One region of the Streptomyces sp. NPDC090119 genome, then DNA from elsewhere that is predicted to be linked to it. Evidence: predicted binding sites of a transcription regulator. Region 1 holds the regulator's gene; the other holds the start of a gene.

The links. Region 1 encodes HspR, which represses chaperone genes until heat shock. Its sites were predicted from a motif close to TTGAGNNNNNNNNNCTCAA; they were not measured.
Region 2: lon (endopeptidase La) is a predicted target of HspR. The motif match lies at 4,145-4,163, and genes of this name have one in related genera.

The regions. Positions count from the first base shown of each region.
Region 1 is NZ_JBIVDK010000005.1:263,105-269,292, reverse strand. It holds gene dnaK (molecular chaperone DnaK) at 1-1,499, shown strand, start outside; gene grpE (nucleotide exchange factor GrpE) at 1,496-2,146, shown strand; gene dnaJ (molecular chaperone DnaJ) at 2,192-3,376, shown strand; gene ACIPPM_RS22775 (heat shock protein transcriptional repressor HspR) at 3,382-3,840, shown strand; gene ACIPPM_RS22770 (sugar ABC transporter substrate-binding protein) at 4,152-5,261, shown strand; gene ACIPPM_RS22765 (LuxR C-terminal-related transcriptional regulator) at 5,481-6,188, shown strand, end outside.
Region 2 is NZ_JBIVDK010000003.1:325,560-331,747, reverse strand. It holds gene ACIPPM_RS14175 (multifunctional oxoglutarate decarboxylase/oxoglutarate dehydrogenase thiamine pyrophosphate-binding subunit/dihydrolipoyllysine-residue succinyltransferase subunit) at 1-1,081, opposite strand, end outside; gene ACIPPM_RS14170 (ATP-binding protein) at 1,396-2,508, opposite strand; gene ACIPPM_RS14165 (response regulator transcription factor) at 2,505-3,245, opposite strand; gene ACIPPM_RS14160 (spermidine synthase) at 3,354-4,040, opposite strand; gene lon (endopeptidase La) at 4,186-6,188, shown strand, end outside.

The sequences.
Region 1 (6,188 bases):
CGTACTTCAACGACTCCGAGCGTCAGGCGACCAAGGAGGCCGGTGAGATCGCCGGTCTGAACGTCCTGCGCATCGTCAACGAGCCGACCGCCGCCGCTCTCGCGTACGGCCTCGACAAGGACGACCAGACCATCCTGGTCTTCGACCTCGGTGGCGGCACCTTCGACGTCTCGCTGCTGGAGATCGGTGACGGCGTCGTCGAGGTGAAGGCCACCAACGGTGACAACCACCTCGGTGGTGACGACTGGGACCAGCGCGTCGTCGACTACCTGGTCCAGCAGTTCAAGGCCGGCCACGGCGTGGACCTCGCCAAGGACAAGATGGCCCTCCAGCGCCTGCGCGAGGCCGCCGAGAAGGCCAAGATCGAGCTGTCCTCCTCCACGGAGACCTCGATCAACCTGCCCTACATCACGGCGTCCGCCGAGGGCCCGCTGCACCTGGACGAGAAGCTCACCCGCGCCCAGTTCCAGCAGCTGACCGCCGACCTGCTGGAGCGCTGCAAGACGCCGTTCCACAACGTCATCAAGGACGCGGGCATCCAGCTGTCCGAGATCGACCACGTCGTTCTCGTCGGTGGCTCCACCCGTATGCCGGCCGTCGCCGAGCTCGTCAAGGAGCTGACCGGTGGCAACGAGGCCAACAAGGGCGTGAACCCGGACGAGGTCGTCGCCATCGGTGCCGCCCTCCAGGCCGGTGTCCTCAAGGGCGAGGTCAAGGACGTCCTGCTCCTCGACGTCACCCCGCTGTCCCTCGGTATCGAGACCAAGGGCGGCATCATGACCAAGCTCATCGAGCGGAACACGACGATCCCGACCAAGCGGTCCGAGATCTTCACCACCGCCGAGGACAACCAGCCCTCCGTGCAGATCCAGGTCTACCAGGGCGAGCGCGAGATCGCGGCGTACAACAAGAAGCTCGGGATGTTCGAGCTGACCGGTCTGCCGCCCGCCCCGCGCGGTGTCCCGCAGATCGAGGTCGCCTTCGACATCGACGCCAACGGCATCATGCACGTGACCGCGAAGGACCTCGGCACGGGCAAGGAGCAGAAGATGACCGTCACCGGTGGCTCCTCGCTGCCGAAGGACGAGGTCGACCGCATGCGCCAGGAGGCCGAGAAGTACGCGGAGGAGGACCACGCCCGCCGCGAGGCCGCCGAGTCCCGCAACCAGGGCGAGCAGCTCGTCTACCAGACCGAGAAGTTCCTCAAGGACAACGAGGACAAGGTCCCGGGCGAGATCAAGACCGAGGTCGAGGAGGCTGTCGCCGAGCTGAAGGAGAAGCTCAAGGGCGAGTCCGCCGAGGGCGACAACTCTGCCGAGATCCGCACGGCCACCGAGAAGGTCGCCGCCGTCTCGCAGAAGCTCGGCCAGGCCATGTACGCCGACGCCCAGGGCGCCCAGGCCGCCGGCGGTCCCTCCGCCGACGCCGGTGACGCCAAGGACGACGACGTCGTGGACGCCGAGATCGTCGACGACGAGCGCAAGGACGGTGCCGCGTGACGGAGGAGACTCCGGGCTTCGAGGAGAAGCCCGACGTCCCCTCCGGCGCGGACCCCGACGACGCCGAGCCGAAGGCCGCCTCCGAGGAGGAGGCGGCCCCGGCTGGGGACGCAAGCGCAGATGTGGCCCTGGTGGCCCAGCTGGACCAGGCACGCACGGCGCTCGGTGAGCGCACGGCGGACCTCCAGCGGCTCCAGGCCGAGTTCCAGAACTACCGCCGCCGTGTCGAGCGCGACCGCGTCGCGGTCAAGGAGGTCGCCGTCGCGAACCTCCTGACCGAGCTGCTGCCCGTGCTGGACGACATCGGCCGCGCGCGGGAACACGGCGAACTGGTCGGCGGCTTCAAGTCGGTGGCCGAGTCGATGGAGTCCGTGGCGGCCAAGATGGGCCTCACGCAGTTCGGCAAGGAGGGCGAGCCCTTCGACCCGACGATCCACGAAGCCCTGATGCACTCCTACGCGCCCGACGTCACCGAGACGACGTGCGTGGCCATCCTCCAGCCCGGTTACCGCATCGGTGAGCGCACCATCCGCCCCGCGCGGGTGGCCGTCGCCGAGCCGCAGCCCGGCGCGCAGACCGTCCAGGCGGAGGAGGCCGAGGAGAGCGCGGCCGACGACAAGGAGAACGGTGGCCCGGAGGAGGGCTGACGTAATCACCGAGATCACGCAGGACCGGAAGGAGGGACGTCGGGGATGAGCACCAAGGACTTCATCGAGAAGGACTTCTACAAGGTCCTCGGCGTCCCCAAGGACGCCACCGAGGCGGAGATCAAGAAGGCGTACCGGAAGCTCGCCCGCGAGTTCCACCCGGACGCCAACAAGGGCAACACCCGCGCCGAGGAGCGCTTCAAGGAGATCTCCGAGGCGAACGACGTCCTCGGCGACCCCAAGAAGCGCAAGGAGTACGACGACGCGCGCGCCCTGTTCGGCAACGGCGGTTTCCGGCCGGGGCCGGGCGCGGCGGGCGGCGGGCAGTTCAACTTCGACCTCGGCGACCTCTTCGGCGGTGCGGGCGGGGCGGGCGGCGCGCAGAGCGGCAGCTTCGGCGGCGGCATCGGTGATGTCTTCGGCGGCCTGTTCAACCGGGGCGGCGCGGGTACCACCCGTACCCAGCCGCGCCGGGGGCAGGACGTCGACACCGAGGTGACGCTCAGCTTCACCGAGGCGATCGAGGGCGCGACCGTACCGCTCCGGATGACCTCCCAGGCGCCCTGCAAGGCGTGTTCGGGCACCGGCGACAAGAACGGCACGCCGCGGGTGTGCCCGACCTGCGTCGGCACCGGACAGGTCGCGCGGGGTTCGGGCGGCGGCTTCTCGCTCACCGACCCGTGCCCCGACTGCAAGGGCCGCGGCCTGATCGCCGAGCACCCCTGCACCGAGTGCAGCGGCAGCGGCCGGGCCAAGTCCTCGCGCACCATGCAGGTCCGCATCCCGGCGGGTGTCACCGACGGGCAGCGCATCCGGCTGCGCGGCAAGGGCGCGCCCGGCGAGCGCGGCGGCCCGGCGGGCGACCTGTACGTCACCGTCCATGTCGGCGAGCACCGGGTGTTCGGCCGCAAGGGCGACAACCTCACCGTCACCGTCCCGGTGACGTTCGCCGAGGCTGCCCTCGGCGGCGAGGTGCGGGTACCCACCCTCGGCGGGTCCCCGGTCACCCTGAAGCTGCCGCCCGGCACGCCCAACGGCCGCACCATGCGGGCGCGGGGCAAGGGCGCGGCGCGCAAGGACGGCAGCCATGGTGATCTGCTGATCACCGTGGAGGTGAGTGTCCCCAAGGACCTCTCGGGGAAGGCTCGTGACGCGCTCGAGGCGTATCGAGAGGCGACCGCGGACGAGGACCCGCGGGCGGAGCTGTTCGAGGCCGCGAAGGGAGAATGAGCCCGATGGACACACCCGGTCGTCGGCGCAACCCGTACGAGCTGACCGAGGAGACCCCGGTCTACGTCATCTCGGTCGCCGCGCAGCTCTCCGGACTCCATCCGCAGACGCTCCGGCAGTACGACCGCCTCGGTCTGGTCTCCCCGGACCGCACGGCGGGGCGTGGGCGGCGCTATTCGGCCCGTGACATCGAACTGCTCCGCCAGGTGCAGCAGTTGTCGCAGGACGAGGGCATCAACCTGGCCGGCATCAAGCGCATCATCGAGCTGGAGAACCACGTCGCGGCTCTCCAGTCCCGGGTCGCGGAGCTGGAATCGGCCCTGGACGGCGCGGCGGCGACGATGCGTCAGCGCGAGGCCGCGGTGCACGCGTCCTACCGGCGCGACCTGGTCCCGTACCAGGAGGTCCAGCAGACCAGCGCGCTGGTGGTGTGGCGGCCCAAGCGGCAGCAGTCCGCGGACTGACGGGACGTATCCGAGCGCTTTCGAAAGGGCCGGGAGGCACAAGCCTCCCGGCCCTTTCGGGTTTTCACAGCCTGGCTGACTTCATTCGACCGTGTGTACGTAACGGGCGGGACGGGCGGGGAGGGTGTGAAGCATGTTTACAGAGGGTCGCGCAAGGCTCCGCCATGTCTTCACTTCCTGAACGCTGCGTGGTGTTGCCATCTCGTTAAGTTGTTTTGCTTGACGCCATGGGGCGCCTGCAAGTTGTCTTTTCAGACACCTGGGTCGCGCACGCAGCACCCCGTCGGAACGCACCTGAAGTGAGCCCTCGAATGCGTCGTATCGCCATGTCCGTGGCCGCCGTCTCCACGATGGTCCTCCCGCTCGCCGGCTGCGGCGTCCTGAACTCGGCGGGTGACGACGCGAGCGCGAGCCCGACCATGGGCGACCAGGTCACCGTCGGCCTGCTGCTCCCGGAGAAGGCCAACACCCGCTACGACAAGTTCGACTACCCGATCATCAAGAGCCAGGTGTCCGAACTGACCCACAAGAAGGGGAAGGTCGAGTACGCCAACGCCGACGCGGACGCCGGTCAGCAGGCCGACCAGATGCAGCGGATGATCGACGAGAAGGTCAACGTCATCCTGCTGGACGCGGTCGACTCGCACGCCATCGCCTCCACGGTGAAGAAGGCCAAGGACGCGGGCATCCCGGTCATCGCCTACGACCGGCTGGCCGAGGGCCCGATCGACGCGTACATCTCCTTCGACAACGAGCTGGTCGGCCAGGTGCAGGCCCGGTCGCTGCTGGAGCGGCTGGGCTCGGGCGCCGGGCTCTCCGACAAGATCGTGATGATGAACGGCTCGCCCACCGACCCCAACGCCAAGCAGTTCAAGGAGGGCGCGCTCTCCGAGCTCAACGGCAAGGTGACGATCGCGGACAGCTTCGACACCAAGGACTGGAAGCCGGAGAACGCCGAGGCCAACATGACCGAGGCGATCGGCAAGATAGGCAAGGCCGACATCGCGGCCGTCTACTCCGCCAACGACGGCATGGCGGCCGGGGTCATCAAGGCCCTCAAGAAGGCCGGGGTCACCACCATGCCCCCGATCACCGGCCAGGACGCCGAACTCGACGCCGTGCAGCGCATCCTGGCGGGCCAGCAGTACATGAGCGTCTACAAGTCCTACCCGGACGAGGCCGAGGCCGCCGCGCAGATGGCCGTCGCCAAGGTGCAGGGCAAGGACATCCAGTTCGACGCCCTCACCCAGGACCGCATCGACAGCCCCACCGACAAGCAGATCCCGGCCAAGCTGGTCCAGGTGAGCGCGCTGACCAAGAGCAAGATCAAGGACACGGTCGTCGCGGACGGCATCTACTCGGTCGACGACATCTGCACGGCCGACTACAAGGCGGCCTGCGCGGCCGTCGGCCTGCGCTGACACCGCACGGCACGGCCGGGGCACGGCCCCGGGCCACCTGAGGGAGGCGGCCCCGCCGACGGCGGGACCGCCTCCCTCTTTCCCGCCCCGGCCGCCCCCGGCGATCCGGGCATACCGGTGTGTCGCGGCCCGCGGGGCGCGGGGAGCCGTGTTGCGGAGGCGGGCGGGGCCGCGCATAGTTGCGCTGCGAAGTGGCGGCGACCGGGGGTGGAATGGGCGATGGCCGGGCACGCGACGGAGAGACATCCCCATGGTGCCGACCGGCTGTGCGGGCCGGGGGACCGCGTGTACTCCCGCGCGGTGCGCCGGGGCCGGGTGCCGCGCGCCGAGGCCGAGCCGGTGCCCTGCCTGCTGGACCTGGCCCTGTTGCATCCCGACCCCGACGACATGGAATGGCTGGTCCCCACCTCCCCGCAGGAGGTGATGACCCGGCTGCTGCGCGGGGTCTACGACGAGGTCACCCAGAGCCAGCGCCGGATGGGCTCGGCGGTCGCCGCGTTCGACTGGTACGCCGGACTCGGCCGTCAACTGCCCGACCTCTCACCGCCGGGTGAAGGCACCGCGATCCGGGTGCTGGACGGGCTCACCCGTATCCAGGCCGCGATGGACGAGGCCACCGAGGCGTGCGCGACCGAGGTGCTGACCGTGCAGCCCGGCGGCATCCGGCGCGAGGCGGAGCTGACCGAGGGCCTGCACCGGGCGCTGGAACTGCGCGGCCGGGGCGTCCGGATGCGCGACCTGTACACCCATGTCGCCCGGCACGGCCAGGGGTTGCTCAACTACCTGGAGCTGATGGGCGACGCGGTGGAGGCCCGCACCCTGGACGAGGTCATCGACCGGCTCATCCTCTTCGACCGCACGGTCGCCTTCATCCCCGCCAACACCGACCGCACCATGGCCCTGGAGCTGCGCCACCCGGCGTTGGTG
Region 2 (6,188 bases), on a different contig from region 1:
TGACCTTGGAGACGCCGAGCTTGTTCAGGGTGTCCTGGCTGGTGCCCTGGAACTCCGCCGGGTAGTCCATGGAGCCGACGCCCATGATCACGGACTGGCCGGGCATCAGGCGCGGCACGGAGTGCACGGTGCCGAGGCCGCCGGGGTTGGTCAGGGAGACCGTGACACCGGTGAAGTCGTCCATCGTGAGCTTGCCCTCGCGGGCGCGGCGGACGATGTCCTCGTAGGCCTGCCAGAACTCGAAGAAGTTCAGCGTCTCGGCCTTCTTGATGGCCGCGACGACGAGCTGGCGGTCGCCGTTGGGCTTCACCAGGTCGATGGCCAGACCGAGGTTCACGTGCGGCGGCTTGACCAGGGTCGGCTTGCCGTCCTTCTCGCCGAACGAGTAGTTCATCGGCGGCATGGCCTTGATGGCCTGCACCATGGCGAACCCGATGAGGTGCGTGAAGGAGATCTTCCCGCCGCGGGCCCGCTTGAGGTGGTTGTTGATGACGATGCGGTTGTCGAACAGCAGCTTCACCGGGACCGCGCGGACCGAGGTGGCGGTCGGCAGCTCCAGCGAGGCGTTCATGTTCTTGACCACGGCCGCGGACGGACCGCGCAGCGTCACGTACTCGGGGCCCTCGGGGGCCTCCGTGGCGGGCGCGGCGGCGGCCTTCGGCTTCGCGGCCGGCTGGGCCGCCTTCGCCGGGGCCGGGGCGGCCGGAGCCGCCTTCGCCGCGGGCGCCTGGGCCGGAGCCTGGGCGGGCGTGGGCGTGGCGGCGGGCTTGGCAGCCGGGGCCTGTGCCTGGGCCTGGGCGGGCGCGGCCGGAGCCGGCGCGGCCTGGGCCGGGGGAGCGGTGGGGGTGGTGCCCGCGGCCCCCGCGGCCGCGGTACCCGCCGGAGCCGGGGCGGCGGGCGCCCCCGGCTTGTAATCGGCGAAGAAGTCCCACCAGGCACGGTCTACCGAATTCGGGTCCTGGAGGTACTGCTGATAGATCTCATCGACGAGCCACTCGTTCGGGCCGAACGCCGCGGCGGCGTTCTTCCCGGCTTGGTCGTCGGTGGAGACGTTCGAGTTACTGGGGGACTGTGGCGACACGGCGGTAACCGCCCTCTTCCGCTTCACAAGGTGATGGACAGCGGGAATAAAGGCTACGCCTCCCCGAGCGGGAAGGTCAGGTCGGGCCCGTTCATCGTCGCGCAAGTCACATCGGGAACCGCGTTTCGGGCCGTGAAATGGCGGGAAACAACCGGGGTTCCGGATACGGAAGGGACGTTGCGGGCACGCCGCAGCAGGGCCCTGAGCGTCCTCGCTCGGCGCATCGCGCTGGCCCGTGCCTGATCACAGGTGTCCGGCTGGGCGAACGATTGTGATCTTGATCATCCGACTGAACCCCATGGGGGCGCGGAGCGTCAACTCGACGCCGGAACGGCTCCCGGAAGGGTGACGATGATCCGGCATCCGCGCTCGGATTCGGCCACACCGATCCGGCCGCCGTGCAGATCCACCGCCCAGCGGGCGATGGCCAGCCCCAGACCGGTGCCGCCGTCGCTGCCCGGACCGTGCGGGCGGGTCACCTGGCCCCGGTTGAACCGCTCGAACACGCGGTGCCACTCGGACCGGGGGATGCCCGGACCCTCGTCCAGCACCTCCAGCTCCAGCGACTCCGGACGCGGCCCGCGCCGGGCCCGCACCGTCACCCGGCCGTGCGGCGGGCTGTGCTTGACCGCGTTGTCTATGAGGTTCGCCACGACCTGGTGGATGCGCTCGGGATCGGCGTGCGCGGTCAGCTCCGGCGGGGACACGTCCAGGTGCAGATGGACGTCGGTACGGGTGTGACTGCCGGAGCCGGAGGCGAGCCCGGCGCGTGCCGAGGCGACCATGTTGGCCTCCTTGAGCACCCCGGACAGATACGGCCACACCTCGAAGCGGCGGGCCTTCAGCGGGACCACGCCGTTGTCGAGGCGGGAGAGGTCGAGCAGGGTCTCCACCAGGCGGCCCAGCCGGTCGGTCTGGCGCAGCGCGGTGCGCATGGTCTCCGGGTCGGCCTCGGTGACGCCGTCGACGATGTTCTCCAGCACCGCGCGCAGCCCCGCGATGGGGGTGCGCAGCTCGTGCGAGACGTTCGCCACCAGCTCCTTGCGCTGGAGGTCCTGTGCCTCCAGCTCGTCCGCCATGACGTTGATCGTCACGGCCAGGTCGCCGAGTTCGTCGCGGCGGCCCTCGCTCACCCGGCGGGTGTAGTCGCCGTGCGAGATGGAGCGGGCCACCGCGTTCATCTCGTCCAGCGGCGCGGTGAGCGAGTGCGCCACGAACTGGGTGATCAGCAGCGTGGCGATCATCGAGAAGACCGTGATGAAGCGCAGCTCGGTCTTGGTGTGCACCGCGATCATGGAGAGACCGGTGGTGATCAGCACCGAGATGACGACCAGCGCGCCCAGCTTGGTCTTGATCGAGAACGGGCGTACGCCGCCCCAGGGTCCGCCCCCGGCGCGTCGGCGCCCCGCTTCCCGTCCGAGACTCACGGCGTCGGCGTCTCCAGCGCGTAACCGACCCCGTGCACCGTGCGGATGCGCTCGGCGCCGATCTTCCGGCGCAGCGCCTTGATGTGGCTGTCCACGGTCCGGGTGCCGGAGGCGTCCGCCCAGTCCCACACCTCGGCGAGCAGCTGCTCCCGGGAGAGCACCGCGCGCGGGGTGTTGGCCAGGCACACCAGCAGGTCGAACTCGGTGGGCGTCAGGTGCACGTCGTCGGACTTCACCCGCACCCGGCGCTGGGCGTGGTCGATCTCCAGCTCGCCGAGCCGGAGTATCCCGGAGCGGGGCGTGGTCGCGGCGAGCGCGGCGCGCTCCATGCGGCGCAGCAGGACGTGCACGCGCGCGGCCAGCTCCCGCATGGAGAACGGCTTGGTCATGTAGTCGTCGGCGCCGACCCCGAGACCCACCAGCATGTCGGTCTCGTCGTCGCGCGCGGTGAGCATCATCACCGGCACCGGGCGGGACGCCTGCACCCGGCGGCAGACCTCCAGGCCGTCGAAGCCGGGCAGCATGATGTCGAGGATCAGCAGATCCGGCTGCCATGCCTCGGCCGTGTCGACCGCTGACGGTCCGTCACTGGCCGTCTGTACGAGGAATCCCTCGGCACGGAGCCGGGCCGCGACGGCGTCGACGATCGTGGGGTCGTCCTCTACGACCAGGACCCGGCGCTGCGCGCCCTGAGACGTCGTCGCCGCGCTGGTCTGGGAGGTGTGTGTCTGCTCCATCGCCCGCCCCTGTTGCTTTCCGGAATCCGTGGGGTGATCCCATGACTGCGATTGACGCTTGAATGATCCGCGTCACGCCGCACATTACGGGGACACGCCTGGCCATCGCTATCCAGGTCGGACGGCGAGGTGGACCACGTCGGGAACGCCACGGGCAACGGGGACCTCTTCGGTACGCACCTGCCGGAAACCGGCATTCCGCAAGGTTCCTTCAAATTCCGGAGAGGGCTGCGCGGACCACGTCGCCAGTACCCCGCCGGGCCTCAACACCCTTGCGCAGGCGGCGAGTCCGTCCGGTGTGTACAGGCTGTCGTTGCCCTCTGTGACGGTCCAGCCGGGGCCGTTGTCGATGTCGAGGCACAGCGCGTCGAACGTGTCCGATGTCTCATTGACGTAAGTGACGAGATCCGCCTCCACGACGCGCGTGCGCGGGTCGGCCAGGGCGTCGGCGGAGATCCCGGCCAGCGGGCCGCCGCGGTGCCAGTCGACGACGGCGGGCTCGCGCTCGACCACGGCGATCCGCCCCCAGCGGGGGTCGGCGGCCGCGTGCGCCAGGGAGAAGCCCACGCCGAGCCCGCCGATCAGCACCTCCGGCGCCGGGCGCCCGTCCAGCGCGTCCCGCGCCGCGTCCACCAGCAGCCGCTCCGAGCGGCCGTCCGAAGTGTCCATCAGGAAGCACCCGTTGGCGATGATCTGGAGCAGCTCCCCGCTCCGGCGCAGCACCACCTCGCCGTACGGACCCTCGCGCCGGTCCAGGACGACGGGCTCCACGGGGTCGTCGTGCGTGGCAGTCATGCCGACATCCTGCCCCGCTCGCCGCGGAAGTCTTCGTTCGCCCAGAGCGAACGATGTTCGGGGAACATTCAACCGCCCCGGCGCATTGAGATCAGTGCATTGAGTTGAGTCAGTGTTGCTCAAGTTGACTGACAAAGGGGAGATCATGCCTGATGAGTCGGGTGAGTCCATGGAGTTCACGCTCGTTCTGCCCGTGCTGCCGCTCGACGACGAGGTCGTGCTGCCCGGCATGGTCGTTCCGCTGGATCTGAGCGACGCCGAGGTCCGGGCCGCCGTGGAGGCCGCCCAGTCCGCCGCGCGCACGGAGTCCGGCAAGCCGAAGGTGCTGCTGGTCCCGCGCATCGACGGCACCTACGCGAGGACCGGCGTGCTCGGCACCGTCGAGCAGGTCGGCAGACTCGCCGACGGCGACCCCGGCGCCCTGGTGAAGGGGCGCGACCGGGTGCGCATCGGCCAGGGCACCACCGGCCCCGGCGCCGCCCTGTGGGTGGAGGGCGCCAAGGTCGCGGAGACCGTGCCGGAGCCCCTGCCCGGCCAGGTCACCGACCTGGTCAAGGAGTACAAGGCGCTGGCCACCACCTGGCTGCGCAAGCGCGGCGCCTGGCAGGTCGTGGACCGGGTCCAGGCCATCGACGACGTCTCCGCGCTCGCCGACAACTCCGGTTACTCGCCGTTCCTCACCACCGACCAGAAGACCGCGCTGCTGGAGACCACCGACCCGGTGGCCCGCCTGAAGCTCGCCACCCAGCAGCTCCGCGACCACCTCGCCGAGCAGGACGTGGCCGAGACCATCGCCAAGGACGTCCAGGAGGGCGTCGACAAGCAGCAGCGCGAGTTCCTGCTGCGCCGCCAGCTCGAAGCGGTCCGCAAGGAGCTGCGCGAGCTGAACGGCGACGGCCCGGACGCGGCCGAGGAGTCCGACGACTACCGCGCCCGCGTTGAGGCCGCCGACCTGCCCGGGCACGTCCGCGAGGCCGCGCTCAAGGAAGTGGACAAGCTGGAGCGCTCCTCCGACCAGTCGCCCGAGGGCTCCTGGATCAGGACCTGGCTGGACACCGTCCTGGAACTGCCGTGGAACGAGCGGACCGAGGACGCCTACGACATCCAGGGCGCCAAGGAGATCCTGGACGCCGAGCACGCCGGACTGGACGACGTGAAGGCACGCATCACCGAGTACCTGGCGGTGCGCAAGCGGCGCGACGAGCGTGGCCTCGGTGTCATCGGCGGGCGGCGCGGCGGTGCCGTGCTCGCGCTGGTCGGACCGCCCGGCGTCGGCAAGACCAGCCTCGGCGAATCGGTGGCGCACGCGATGGGGCGGAAGTTCGTCCGGGTCGCGCTCGGCGGTGTCCGCGACGAGGCGGAGATCCGGGGCCACCGGCGCACCTACGTCGGCGCGCTGCCCGGCCGTATCGTCCGCGCCGTCAAGGAGGCCGGGTCGATGAACCCGGTCGTGCTGCTCGACGAGATCGACAAGGTCGGCTCGGACTACCGGGGCGACCCGGCCGCCGCCCTGCTCGAAGTGCTGGACCCGGCGCAGAACCACACCTTCCGCGACCACTACCTGGAGGTCGAACTCGACCTGTCCGACGTGGTCTTCCTCGCCACCGCCAACGTCCTGGAGGCGATCCCGGAGGCCTTGGCCGACCGGATGGAGATCGTCCGGCTCGACGGCTACACCGAGGACGAGAAGGTCGTCATCGCCCGCGACCACCTGCTCCCGCGCCAGCTGGAGCGCGCCGGTCTGACCGGCGAGGAGGTCGTGATCGACGAGGGCGCGCTGCGCAAGCTCGCGGGGGAGTACACCCGTGAGGCGGGCGTGCGCACCCTGGAGCGGACCGTGGCCCGGCTGCTGCGCAAGGTCGCGGCCCAGCACGAACTGGGCGAGCGGGAGCTGCCGTTCACCGTCCGCGAGGAGGATCTGCGCGGCCTGGTCGGGCGTCCGCACCACGTTCCCGAGTCCGCGCAGGACCCGGCCGAGCGCCGTACTGCCGTACCCGGTGTGGCGACCGGGCTCGCGGTCACCGGGGCGGGCGGCGACGTGCTGTACGTCGAGGCATCGCTCGCCGACCCGGAGACGGGCGCGGCGGGGCTGACCCTGACCGGGCAGCTCGGTGACGTGATGAAGGAGTCGGCGCAGATCGCGCTGAG